DNA from 2 places in the Streptomyces sp. NPDC001858 genome. Region 1 is predicted to be linked to the other one. Evidence: predicted binding sites of a transcription regulator. Region 1 holds the regulator's gene; the other holds the start of a gene.

Region 1 (6,659 bases):
CTGGTGGTGCTGCTGAGCGTGCTCGCCGCCGCGCTGACCGGGTTCCTCATGCACAACTGGCCCCCCGCGCGCGTGGCGCTCGGGACCTGCGGATCGCTCTTCGCGGGGTTCCTGCTCGCCGCGGCCGCCGTGATCGCCCGCGCGGGGCACGATCCGGTCGTCGGCGCGGGGGTGCTGTTCGCGCTCACCGCGGTCGCCGGGGCCGACGTCCTCCTGGTGGCCGTGTCCCGGCGGCTGGCCGGACGGCCCCTGCTGCGCGCCGCGCCCGACCACCTCGCCCATCGGCTGCGCCGGCTCGGGCTCACCGCGCAGGGCGTGACCGTCCTGCTCGGCGTCGCGGCCTTCGGCGCGGTGCTCGTCGGGGTGCTGGTGCACGGCGGGTGGGTGGACGCGCGCGCGGTGCTGTGGGTGGCCGGCGCGGCGGCCGTCGTCCCGCTCGGGCTGCTGCGGGTCGCGGTGTACGGGCCGCCACGCGCGCGTGCGCCACGGCCGCGCGACGCGCGCGGGGCGCAGCGCGCGGGACAGGCGGCACAGACGGACGGCTCTCGCGCCCGTCGCGCCCGCCGGACCCGTGCCGCATCCCGGGACGATCGCCCTGCTTCCCGAGCGGCGCGTTCCGCGCCCGTGTATGGGCCCCGGCGTCAATCCGAGGCCGCTGCCGGTCACCCGGAGTTCGGGGTGAGGCGGGCCACTCCTTCCGTATCGCCGCAGGTCAACGCCGGATTGCGCGTAAGGAACGGATAAGAGTTGAGTGGGTCCGACTCAGGTCTGTTGACCCCGGGGCGAGGGTCGTGCACACTTGAGTCCGTTCCACTCAAGTCAGCTGGAGGAAGATCACCATGGCACGTGCGGTCGGCATCGACCTGGGCACAACCAACTCCGTCGTGAGCGTTCTGGAGGGCGGCGAGCCCACCGTCATCACCAACGCCGAGGGTGCCAGGACCACGCCGTCCGTCGTCGCCTTCGCGAAGAACGGCGAGGTGCTTGTCGGCGAGGTCGCCAAGCGCCAGGCGGTCACCAACGTGGACCGGACCATCCGTTCGGTGAAGCGTCACATGGGCACCGACTGGAAGATCGAGCTCGACGGGAAGCACTTCAACCCGCAGCAGATGAGCGCGTTCATCCTGCAGAAGCTGAAGCGCGACGCCGAGGCGTACCTGGGCGAGAAGGTGGCCGACGCGGTCATCACCGTCCCGGCGTACTTCAACGACTCCGAGCGCCAGGCGACGAAGGAAGCCGGCGAGATCGCCGGTCTCAACGTCCTTCGCATCGTCAACGAGCCCACTGCGGCCGCGCTCGCGTACGGCCTCGACAAGGACGACCAGACGATCCTCGTCTTCGACCTCGGCGGCGGCACGTTCGACGTGTCCCTCCTGGAGATCGGTGACGGCGTCGTCGAGGTGAAGGCCACCAACGGCGACAACCACCTCGGCGGCGACGACTGGGACCAGCGTGTCGTCGACTACCTGGTGCAGCAGTTCAAGGCCGGCCACGGCGTGGACCTCGCCAAGGACAAGATGGCGCTGCAGCGTCTGCGCGAGGCCGCCGAGAAGGCGAAGATCGAGCTGTCCTCGTCCACCGAGACCTCGATCAACCTGCCCTACATCACGGCGTCCGCCGAGGGCCCGCTGCACCTGGACGAGAAGCTCACCCGCGCCCAGTTCCAGCAGCTGACGGCCGACCTGCTGGAGCGCTGCAAGACGCCGTTCCACAACGTCATCAAGGACGCCGGCATCAACCTCTCCGAGATCGACCACGTCGTTCTCGTGGGCGGCTCCACCCGGATGCCCGCCGTCGCCGAGCTCGTCAAGGAGCTGACCGGCGGTCAGGACGCCAACAAGGGCGTGAACCCGGACGAGGTCGTCGCCATCGGCGCCGCGCTCCAGGCCGGTGTCCTCAAGGGCGAGGTCAAGGACGTCCTGCTGCTCGACGTGACCCCGCTGTCCCTCGGCATCGAGACCAAGGGAGGGATCATGACCAAGCTCATCGAGCGCAACACCACGATCCCGACCAAGCGCTCGGAGATCTTCACGACGGCCGAGGACAACCAGCCGTCCGTCCAGATCCAGGTCTACCAGGGCGAGCGCGAGATCGCGGCCTACAACAAGAAGCTCGGCATGTTCGAGCTGACCGGTCTGCCGCCCGCCCCGCGCGGCGTCCCGCAGATCGAGGTCGCCTTCGACATCGACGCCAACGGCATCATGCACGTGACCGCGAAGGACCTGGGCACGGGCAAGGAGCAGAAGATGACCGTCACCGGCGGCTCCTCGCTGCCGAAGGACGAGGTCGACCGCATGCGCCAGGAGGCCGAGCAGTACGCGGACGAGGACCACCGCCGCCGCGAGGCCGCCGAGGCCCGCAACCAGGGCGAGCAGCTCGTCTACCAGACGGAGAAGTTCCTCAAGGACAACGAGGACAAGGTCCCGGCCGAGGTCAAGACCGAGGTCGAGGCCGCCGTCGAGGAGCTGAAGGCCGCGCTCAAGGGCGAGGACACCGCCGAGATCCGCACGGCCACCGAGAAGGTCGCCGCCGTCTCCCAGAAGGTCGGCCAGGCCATGTACGCCGAGGCCGGCGCGCAGGGCGCCGAGGCCCCCCAGGCCGGCGCCCCGAAGGCCGACGACGACGTCGTGGACGCCGAGATCGTGGACGACGAGCGCAAGGACGGTGCCGCGTGACGGAGGAGACCCCGGGCTTCGAGGAGAAGCCCGACGTCCCCTCCGGCGCCACCCCTGAAGACGCCGAGCCGAAGGCCGCCCCCTCCTCCGCCGCGGCGGAAGGGGCGGCCCCGGCCGGGGACGCGAACCAGACAGCCGCTCTGGTGGCCCAGTTGGACCAGGTGCGCACCGCCCTCGGCGAGCGCACCGCGGACCTCCAGCGCCTCCAGGCGGAGTACCAGAACTACCGCCGCCGGGTCGAGCGCGACCGGATCGCGGTCAAGGAGATCGCCATCGCGAACCTCCTGACCGAGCTCCTGCCCGTGCTCGACGACATCGGCCGCGCGCGGGAACACGGCGAACTCCTCGGCGGCTTCAAGTCGGTGGCCGAGTCGCTGGAGACCGTCGCGGCGAAGATGGGCCTGCAGCAGTTCGGCAAGGAGGGCGAGCCCTTCGACCCGACGATCCACGAAGCCCTCATGCATTCGTACGCGCCCGACGTCACCGAGACGACGTGCGTGGCGATTCTGCAGCCGGGGTATCGCTTCGGCGAGCGCACCATCCGCCCCGCGCGGGTGGCCGTCGCCGAACCGCAGCCCGGCGCGCAGCCCGTGAAGGCCGAGGACGGCACCGAGGCAGGCGACGACAAGGACAACGGCCCTGAGGAGGGCTGACGTAGACAGCCAGCGGAACACCGGAAAGGGGGCACGTCGAGGATGAGCACCAAGGACTTCATCGAGAAGGACTTCTACAAGGTCCTCGGCGTTCCCAAGGACGCCACCGAGGCCGAGATCAAGAAGGCGTACCGGAAGCTCGCCCGCGAGTTCCATCCGGACGCCAACAAGGGCAACGCCAAGGCGGAGGAGCGCTTCAAGGAGATCTCCGAGGCGAACGACGTCCTTGGCGACCCCAAGAAGCGCAAGGAGTACGACGAAGCGCGCGCGCTCTTCGGCAACGGCGGCTTCCGCCCGGGCCCGGGCGCGGGCGGCTCGTTCAACTTCGACCTGGGCGACCTCTTCGGAGGCGGCGCCCAGGGCGGCGGCGGTGCTCCGGGCGGCTTCGGCGGCGGCATCGGGGACGTCTTCGGTGGACTGTTCAACCGGGGCGGGGCGGGCGGTACGACCCGTACCCAGCCCCGGCGCGGGCAGGACATCGACACCGAGGTCACCCTCACCTTCACCGAGGCGATCGAGGGGGCGACGGTTCCGCTGCGGATGTCCTCGCAGGCCCCCTGCAAGGCGTGTTCGGGCACCGGCGACAAGAACGGCACACCGCGCGTGTGCCCGACCTGCGTCGGCACCGGCCAGGTGGCACGGGGCTCCGGCGGAGGGTTCTCCCTCACCGACCCCTGCCCCGACTGCAAGGGCCGCGGCCTCATCGCCGAGCATCCGTGCCTGGACTGCAAGGGCAGCGGTCGCGCGAAGTCGTCCCGGACCATGCAGGTCCGCATCCCCGCGGGTGTGACGGACGGGCAGCGCATCCGGCTGCGCGGCAAGGGCGGTCCGGGTGAACGGGGCGGCCCGTCGGGCGACCTGTACGTCGTCGTCCATGTCGGCGCGCACCCCGTCTTCGGCCGCAAGGAGGACAACCTGACGGTGACCGTGCCGGTGACGTTCACCGAGGCGGCACTCGGCGGCGAGATCAGGGTGCCGACGCTCGGGGGACCGTCGCTGACCCTGAAGCTGCCCCCCGGCACGCCCAACGGCCGCACCATGCGGGCGCGGGGCAAGGGCGCGGTCCGCAAGGACGGCACTCGCGGCGACCTTCTGGTCACCGTCGAGGTGAGTGTGCCCAAGGACCTGTCGGGGAAGGCTCGTGACGCGCTGGAGGCGTATCGCGAGGCGACCGTGGGGGAGAACCCGCGGGCGGAGCTGTTCGAGGCCGCGAAGGGAGCCTGAGAGTGATGGACGGCCGTCGGCGTAACCCGTATGAACTGACCGAGGAGACCCCGGTCTACGTCATCTCGGTGGCGGCCCAGCTCTCCGGCCTGCACCCGCAGACGCTGCGTCAGTACGACCGCCTGGGCCTGGTCTCCCCCGACCGCACCGCCGGCCGGGGCCGACGCTACTCGGCCCGGGACATCGAACTGCTCCGCACGGTGCAGGCGCTGTCCCAGGACGAGGGCATCAACCTCGCCGGCATCAAGCGGATCATCGAGCTGGAGAACCAGGTCGCCGCGCTCCAGTCCCGCGTCGCGGAAATGGAATCGGCGCTGGACGGCGCGGCTGCGGCCATGCAGCAGCGGGAAGCGGCGGTGCATGCCTCGTACCGGCGGGACCTGGTGCCGTACCAGGAGGTCCAGCAGACGAGCGCGCTGGTGGTCTGGCGGCCGAAGCGGCAGCAGTCGTCCGACTAGTCGTCCGACTGAGGCACACGCGTGTACATGAGGGAGGGGCGGCCTGGTGCCGCCCCTTTCGCATGCGCGTCGCTGCTGCGGGTCAGCCGCCCAGGCCCAGGTCCGGCTTCGGCGGTTCGTAGCCGGGGGGTTGTTGCTGCGGCCGCCGGCCGGGAGCGGTGGGCGGACGGGCCGTGACGCCCGGGAGGCGGCCCGCCTGCCACAGGTGCGCGCCGGGGATGTGGGGGGTGGGGGCCGGCTCCGGGGCCGGACCGGTCTCCTGCCCGTGCTCTTGCACTTCGTCCTGGCCTTGCTCCGGGCCGCGCCAGCGTTGCGGGATCTCGTTCGTGCGCCGGACGGCGTTCTCGTCGCCCGCTGCCGCCGCCGCGACGGCGCGTGCGCGCAGGGCGCTCTGGCGGGCGATCGGGGAGAAGCCGGGGGCGGCGTTCCCCGTCTCGGACGGCAGTCCGCGGATCCCCATCCGGTTCAGCTCGGCCTGGATCTCCGTCTCGGGGGCGAATATCTCGCGCGGCAACTGCCAGGAGGCGGCGCCGTCCACGTCGACGCGGTGTTCATGGCCGTCGACGGCGAAGGTGAGGCCGTAGCCGATGTACTGGTCGTCCCGGTCGAACTGCAGGTCGCCGGAGATCTCGCCGCCGCGGTCGCGGACCTCGTTCGCGAGGGTCTGGAGGGCGGGCGGGAGCGGGTTGGTGCGGCCGAGGCTGGTGACGTAGCCGTCGCCTCGGACCGCCTTCTCCTCCTCGGTGTCCGGGTCGGCGTAGGAGACCTGGAAGGCGGTCCGGTTCTCCTGCTCGTCCCAGTAGGTCTCGATGGCGCCCACCCGTGCCCTGACGAAGCTCAGCCGCTTCTCGCCGTCCGGTCCGTGGCCGTACTTCTCCTCCATCGCCGGGAACTGGACCTGGTGCTGCAGCGCCGGCGGCGTCCCCGAGCCGATGATCGTGACGTGGGCGTCGGGATTCTGCATGAGGATGATCTCCGCGTTGGCGACGGCGGTTCCGCCGGTGCCCACGACGATCCATTTCTTTGCGGCGTGGGGGTCGAAGCGGCTCTCGGCGACCTCGTCGCCCAGCAGCGCCCGGCCCGGCGCGGCCTCGCGGGCCGACTCCCACTGCTGCGTCGCTTCGAGGGCGGTGAAGCAGTTGCCCATGCGGGCGGCGTCGGCGTCGCCCAGGCCGGAGATGAGGGACTCGCGCAGCGACGGGTGGGAGTTCAGGGCGTCGAGGACGGTGCGGGCGTCCGCGTTCCCCCGCTCGGCCTGGGTCAGCCAGGCACGGATGTCGCCCGCTTCGGGAAGCACCTGGTCCTCGTGCCCCGCCAGTTCTCGCAGGCGGTCGCCGATCAGACGGACGGCCTCGCTCCGGCTCTCCACGGCGGGGGCTTCGCGCGGCATTCCGGGCAGGATCTCCGGGGTCAGGCCGGTGGCGATGCTGGGGGTTCCGTCGCAGGCGACCCAGAGGGGGTCCGCGCTCTCCTTGCCGTCGGCGCCCAAGGGCCGCACCTCGGCGAGGAGTTCGCCGTCCCGGCCGAGCCGCAGCCGGGCATGGCCGTTCACCAGGTCGCCCTGGGTGGCGAGTTGGTCCTCCCAGACGCGGACGGCGTGGATGGAGATGCGGTTCCGGGGATCCTGGACCGCCGAGTACGGGTCGACG
Region 2 (6,659 bases), on a different contig from region 1:
GGAACAGGCTCCGTGCGGCCGGGAATCGCCCGGGAGAAGCCTCGGAGCTTCCTGTGAATCGGCTTCGACGTGGCGCCCGTCACAGACAGCGGTCGGCCGCGGCCCGAAAGGTGGAGCGAAACGGAAGGAGCGCCCGACGGTGGAACGCACGGCAGCACCCACGGGCCCGCCCGTGCCCGAAGCCTCCGCACTCCTCGACGGCATCCCGGGCCAGCGCGGTCCGCACCCCGCCGAGCCGCCCCCGGTGCGGCCCGCCGCGACGGACTCCCCGCCCCGCTTCCGGCTCCCGGTGCCCTTCACCCTGGCCTACACGGCCGTCCTCGCCCTCACCTCGTACGTCACCGCGCAACTCGACCCCACCCTCGTGCACGCCCTGCACCAGGGCTTCAGCACCGACGTGGCGCACCTGTCGCAGACACCGGTGCTCGTGCTGGCGGGCAGCGCACTGTGGGTGGCGGGCGGCTTCGCCTCGCTCTTCACGCTCAGCTTCCTGGTCGTCCTCACCCTGCTGGAACGGCGCATCGGCGGGGCCCGCACGGCGCTCGTCTTCCTGCTCGGGCACGTCCTGGCCACCCTCGCGACCGAGGTCCCGGTCGGGCTGGCCGTGCTCGTCGGCCGACTGCCCGACAGTTCGCTGCACCGCCTCGACTACGGCATCAGCTTCGGCGTCGCCGCGTGCGTAGGCGCCCTGGCCGGGCTGCTCGCACCCTGGCCGCGCCGGCTCCTGCTCGCCGCCTTCGGCGGGATGCTGCTCCAGGACCTGATCGCTTTCACCGACCCGCTGACGAACTGGGGCCACCTGATCGCCCTGACGATAGGCATCGCCACCTGGCCGCGGACCCGCCGCTGGGCCGAAACCGCACCGAGCCCCGGGCCGGCCGCCCAGCCTTCGGACTAGTCCTCGAACTGGACCGTGCCGTCCTCGTGCAGGGTCGGGTGGAGCTTCATCGGGCCGTACTCGTCGACGTCCGACGGGCGGGGCGGCTCGGGGCCGTCCGGGCCGAGGCGGACCATCCGCTCGACGCGGCAGATCCGGAACAGCCGGTCCTCCACGCGGGCCTCGTCGGCCCGGCCCGCGTTCCTGAACGCCTCCGCGGCCCGCGCGTACAGCGCCTTCTTCCGCTCGTCGAAGCGGTACAGCATCGCCCACACGCGGGACATCCCCTCGTACAGCGTGCGGCGCGCCTCGTGCGGGGTCGCCGCGAGCGCCCCGCACGGGGTCCAGCCCGAGTCGTCGCGTTCGGCCACCGAGAAGCCGACGGGCAGCCGGACCACGTCCGGGTGCGTCCTGGTCGCCCGCGCGGAGTCCGCCCGCACGTCGGCCGGGAACCGGGCCCCCGTGTACGTGAAGTCGCGCAGGCCCAGCCGCAGGGCGCCCGCCATCGGGCCCTCGTCCCGGCCGGGGTGGAGGACGAAGCCCACGTCGGGTGACGGGGCGGCGCTCTGGTCCTCCCAGGACGGGGCCGTGGTCTCCGGGTCGGTGGGCCGTGGCGGCTCCAGGCCGTCGTCGCCGGTGCGGGCGAACTCGTCGCCGCGCACCACCCGGTAGCGCACGCCCAGCGCCTCCACCTCGTCGGCCGGCGCCCGCTCCAGGACGGCCACGGCCGCCAGCAGTTCCCGCCGGGCGGCCGGGTCGCCGGCGCCGTCCTTCGCCTTGAACCACAGGTGCGAGTTGAGCCCGTCCCGGGCCTGCTGGGGCATGCCGTCCACCATCGGTTTCAGCAGCCGCCAGCGTGGATGGGCGGCCGGGTCGCGCGCGGCGATGCCGAAGACGGGCCCGCGCAGCGCGATGTGCGGATAGCGCCGGGAGGCCTCGACGGCGTCCGCCTCCGTCACCCAGGCGACGGGGTCGTCGCGGCGGACCAACTCGGCGTGGAGGGCGTCGAGACGTCGCTTCCAGTCATCGGTCATATGCGCATTGTGGTCGGGGGAGGGGACGCTTCGGGGCGAATGCCGGAAGTGAGCGGGGTACGGGGAGGGGGCGCGAGGGGCGTGCCCCGTCGTGCGGCACCGGAGGGTGCGCCCTCCCGGCCGCCGGACGTCACCCGCGTGCGCTTCCGCCGGGCTTCGCGCTGGTCAGCGGCGCCTCGACGGACCGGCCCGACGACTCGTACGCCGTCGGCCCCTCCGGCGTGGCCCCCGCTACGCCGGTGCTCGCGCCCTGTGCGACCCGCAGTGCGCCGGAGCGCGCGCAGGACGCGGCGGCGGACGCGGCGACGGACGCGGCGACGGACGCGGCGCGGACACGCCGACCGACGCTGCTGCGGACCCTTCGTGATCGCCCACAGCGAACGGGCCGCCCCGCGGGGAACATTCGCGGGCTCATGTGCATTGAGTCGGCATAGCTCAACTTGACTGCCTAAGGGGAGATCATGGCTTCGACGTCCGTACAGCTCACCCTGCCCGTACTGCCTCTCGATGACGAGGTCGTGCTCCCCGGCATGGTGGTTCCACTGGACCTCAACGACACCGACGTGCGCGCCGCTGTCGAGGCCGCCCAGGCCGCCGCCCGTACCGCGGGCGGGAAGCCCCGCGTGCTGCTGGTGCCGCGCATCGACGGGACGTACGCGAGCACGGGTGTGCTCGGCACCGTCGAACAGGTCGGCCGCCTCGCCGACGGCGACCCGGGCGCGCTGATCCGCGGCCGCGGCCGGGTGCAGATCGGCGCCGGCACCACCGGCCCCGGCGGCGCGCTGTGGGTCGAGGGGACGAGGGTCGACGACAGCCTGCCCGAGCCGCTGCCCGGCCAGGTCGCCGAACTCGTCAAGGAATACAAGGCGCTGGCCACCGCGTGGCTGCGCAAGCGCGCCGCCTGGCAGGTCGTCGACCGCGTCCAGGCCATCGACGACGTCTCCGCGCTCGCCGACAACTCCGGCTACTCGCCGTTCCTGACCACCGAACAGAAGATCGAGCTGCTGGAGACCGCCGACCCGGTGGCCCGGCTGAAGCTCGCCACCCAGCAGCTGCGCGAACACCTCGCCGAGCAGGACGTCGCCGAGACCATCGCCAAGGACGTCCAGGAGGGCGTCGACAAGCAGCAGCGCGAATTCCTGCTGCGCCGCCAGCTCGACGCCGTCCGCAAGGAGCTGCGCGAGCTCAACGGCGAGCAGGAGGGCGAGGAGTCGGACGACTACCGCGCCCGCGTCGAGGCCGCCGACCTGCCCGAGAAGGTCCGCGAGGCCGCCCTCAAGGAGGTCGACAAGCTGGAGCGGTCCAGCGACCAGTCGCCCGAGGGCTCCTGGATCCGCACCTGGCTGGACACCGTCCTCGAACTGCCGTGGAACGAACGGACCGAGGACCGCTACGACATCCAGGGCGCCCGCGCGGTCCTCGACGCCGAGCACGCCGGTCTGGACGACGTCAAGGAGCGCATCACCGAGTACCTGGCCGTGCGCAAGCGACGCGGCGAACGCGGCCTCGGCGTCGTGGGCGGCCGGCGCGGCGGCGCGGTGCTCGCGCTCGTCGGCCCGCCCGGCGTCGGCAAGACCAGCCTCGGCGAGTCCGTCGCCCACGCCATGGGCCGCAAGTTCGTGCGCGTCGCCCTCGGCGGCGTCCGGGACGAGGCCGAGATCCGCGGCCACCGCCGCACCTACGTCGGCGCGCTGCCCGGCCGGATCGTGCGGGCCATCAAGGAGGCCGGGTCGCTGAACCCGGTGGTGCTGCTCGACGAGATCGACAAGGTCGGCTCCGACTTCCGGGGCGACCCGGCCGCCGCCCTGCTGGAGGTCCTCGACCCGGCGCAGAACCACACCTTCCGCGACCACTACCTGGAGGTCGAACTCGACCTGTCGGACGTGGTCTTCCTGGCCACCGCCAACGTGCTCGAAGCCATCCCGGAGGCCCTGCTCGACCGCATGGAGCTGGTCCGCCTCGACGGCTACACCGAGGACGAGAAGGTCGTCATCGCCCGCGACCACCTGCTCCCGCGCCAGCTGGAGCGGGCGGGCCTGGACCAGGACGAGGTCGCGCTCGACGAGAGCGCGCTGCGCAAGCTCGCCGGCGAGTACACCCGCGAGGCGGGCGTGCGCACCCTGGAGCGGTCCATCGCCCGGCTGCTGCGCAAGATCGCGGCCCAGCACGAACTCGGCGAGCGGAAGCTGCCGTTCACCGTCCGGGACGAGGACCTGCGCGCACTGATCGGCCGGCCGCACCACGTGCCCGAGTCGGCCCAGGACCCGGCCGAGCGCCGCACCGCCGTGCCCGGAGTCGCCACCGGCCTCGCGGTCACCGGCGCGGGCGGTGACGTCCTCTTCGTCGAGGCGTCGCTGGCCGACCCGGAGACCGGCGCGTCGGGCCTGACCCTGACCGGTCAGCTCGGCGACGTGATGAAGGAGTCGGCGCAGATCGCGCTGAGCTTCCTGCGCAGCCACGGCGCCGAACTGGAACTGCCGGTGGGCGACCTCAAGGACCGGGGCGTGCACATCCACTTCCCGGCGGGCGCGGTCCCCAAGGACGGCCCGAGCGCCGGCGTCACCATGACGACGGCCCTCGCGTCCTTGCTGTCCGGCCGGCTCGTCCGCACCGACGTGGCCATGACCGGCGAAGTCTCGCTGACCGGCCGGGTGCTGCCCATCGGCGGCGTGAAGCAGAAGCTGCTCGCCGCGCACCGGGCCGGCGTCACCACGGTGATCATCCCCAAGCGCAACGAGGCCGACCTGGACGACGTCCCGGCGGAGGTGCTGGACAAGCTCGACGTCCACGCCGTCACCGACGTCCGCCAGGTCCTGGAGCTGGCGCTCGCCCCCGCCGCGAACGCCGCGAGGCCACAGGTCCCCGCGGCGGCGTGACGGACGCCGCGGGAGGGCGGGGCCCGGGCCTCCCTGTGGGACCCCCGGGCCCCGCCGCACCCAGGCCGCCCCCGCCGTGCACCTTGGGGAGCGCGTCGCCCGCGCCCGCCGCCCCACGGCGCACGGCCGTAGGTTCCCGCAGGCGGCGTGACGGACGGCCCCTGAGGGCAGGACCCGGGTTTCCCTGAGGGAGCCCGGGCCCCGCCGTACCCGGGCCGCCCCCCGCCGCGCGCCCTGGGGAGCGCGGCGCTCGCGCCCGCCGCGAACGCCGCGAGGCCGCAGGTCCCCGCGGCGGCGTGACGGACGACGCGGGAGGGCGAGGCCCGGGTTTCCCTGAGGGAGTCCCGGGCCCTGCCGTACCCGGGCCGCCCCCGCCGCGCGCCTTGGGGAGCGCGGGGCTCGCGCCCGCCGCCGCCGGCGCGCGGTCGGCGCAGCGACGGTCGGCGCCACCGCCTGCCCCGTCGTGCGGCGCCGGGCCGGCCTGGCGGCGAGGGCCCCCGCGGGGGGACGCCGCGCCTCCGGGGCGCGCCGTGTCCCCCGCCGTACCCGTCGCGCGTTCTGGGCGGTGTCAATGGTCTGTGCCTGCGGAATACTTAGGGGCTGCGCCGATGGCGGCGAGGCGGCGAGATCAGGGGTGCTGACGTGCACGAGGACACAGACGGCGGGACGTCGTCGCGTGGGGTGGAGCAGGGCGACCGGGAGTTCCTCTCCCTGGAGCGGGAGCTCACGGTGCTGCTGCGCCGCGCCCGCGCCAACCAGGGCGAGATGGCCCGCGAGGTCCATCCGGACCTGGAGTCCGCCGCCTACGGGCTGCTCGTCCGGCTGGAGGAGTGCGGCCGCCAGCGCGCCACGGAGCTCGCCGCCTACATCGGCGTCGGCAAGGCCACCATGTCCCGCCAGCTGCGCGCCCTGGAACAACTCGGCCTGGTCGCCCGCGAACCGGACCCGGCGGACGGCCGGGCCTGGCTGGTCGACCTCACCGAGGAAGGCCGCACCCGGGTGCGCCGCGTCCGCGAGGCCCGCCGGGAGCGGTACGTCACCCATTTCTCCGACTGGGACCGCACCGAGGTCTCCGAACTGGCCCGCCTGCTCCACCAGCTGAACCGGGGCATGGAGAAGTAACCGGCGTGGGCCGGGGCGCGGGCTACGGCTGCACGCACACCACCGTCGCGTCGTCGTGGGTCTTCGCCCGGCCCAGGAAGGCCCGCCCGGCGGCGTCGTCGGCCCGTTCCAGCGCCCGGACCCGCTCCACCAGCGAGCGGGCCCCCTCCGCGCGGACCACGGCGAGCAGGTCCGCCCAGTCGCCCTGCCGGAAGAGCTCCGTCCAGCGGGCGGCCCCGTCCGACAGGGCGGCCAGCGAGCGGACCTCCGCGCGCGGCACGGCCGCGGTCACCGCCCGGGCGGCCACCGACGGGTCGGCCGCGGCCGTGAAGAACCCGCCCTCCTTGTTACGGAGCGTGCCGTCGACGACCTCGGCGCTCCGCAGCAGCTCGCGCGGCAGCCGGGCCAGCCGGTCGTCGTGGACGGGAACGACCGTGCCGTCTGGGGACACCAGCAGCAGCGTCGCGTCGCACAGGACCAGGTACTCGACCAGTTCCGGGGACCAACGCGCCAGAACCACTGTGGCCTGAGGCGTGCGTGGGTGAGAAAGGTCACAGGTGTCGGCATGGGCCTCGGCGGTACGCGCGATGGCCAGCGCAAGCGTCTCGGCCAGCGGAACATCCGTGAGTGAAACGGTCAGTTCGGTCAGCGCGCCGCCCAGCCGCGCGGTGAACCAGGGGACCGAATGCAGACAGCCCGCATCACCCTTCGGCGGGGTCACCCCGTCCAGCACGACGAGCGAACCGCCCTGACCGGAGGCGGAAAGCCCGA

What was found. Region 1 encodes HspR, which represses chaperone genes until heat shock. Its sites were predicted from a motif close to TTGAGNNNNNNNNNCTCAA; they were not measured.
Region 2: a site for HspR is predicted at 2,332-2,350, ahead of lon (endopeptidase La). Genes of this name have one in related genera too.

What each region holds. Positions count from the first base shown of each region.
Region 1 covers NZ_JBSFEV010000009.1:24,794-31,452, forward strand. The annotation lists gene ACWCPF_RS15205 (MraY family glycosyltransferase) at 1-744, shown strand, start outside; gene dnaK (molecular chaperone DnaK) at 840-2,675, shown strand; gene grpE (nucleotide exchange factor GrpE) at 2,672-3,328, shown strand; gene dnaJ (molecular chaperone DnaJ) at 3,371-4,552, shown strand; gene ACWCPF_RS15225 (heat shock protein transcriptional repressor HspR) at 4,558-5,010, shown strand; gene ACWCPF_RS15230 (hypothetical protein) at 5,093-6,659, opposite strand, start outside.
Region 2 covers NZ_JBSFEV010000005.1:374,769-381,427, forward strand. The annotation lists gene ACWCPF_RS10340 (rhomboid-like protein) at 140-898, shown strand; gene ACWCPF_RS10345 (DUF5954 family protein) at 895-1,911, opposite strand; gene lon (endopeptidase La) at 2,373-4,787, shown strand; gene ACWCPF_RS10355 (MarR family winged helix-turn-helix transcriptional regulator) at 5,430-5,909, shown strand; gene ACWCPF_RS10360 (protein phosphatase 2C domain-containing protein) at 5,932-6,659, opposite strand, start outside.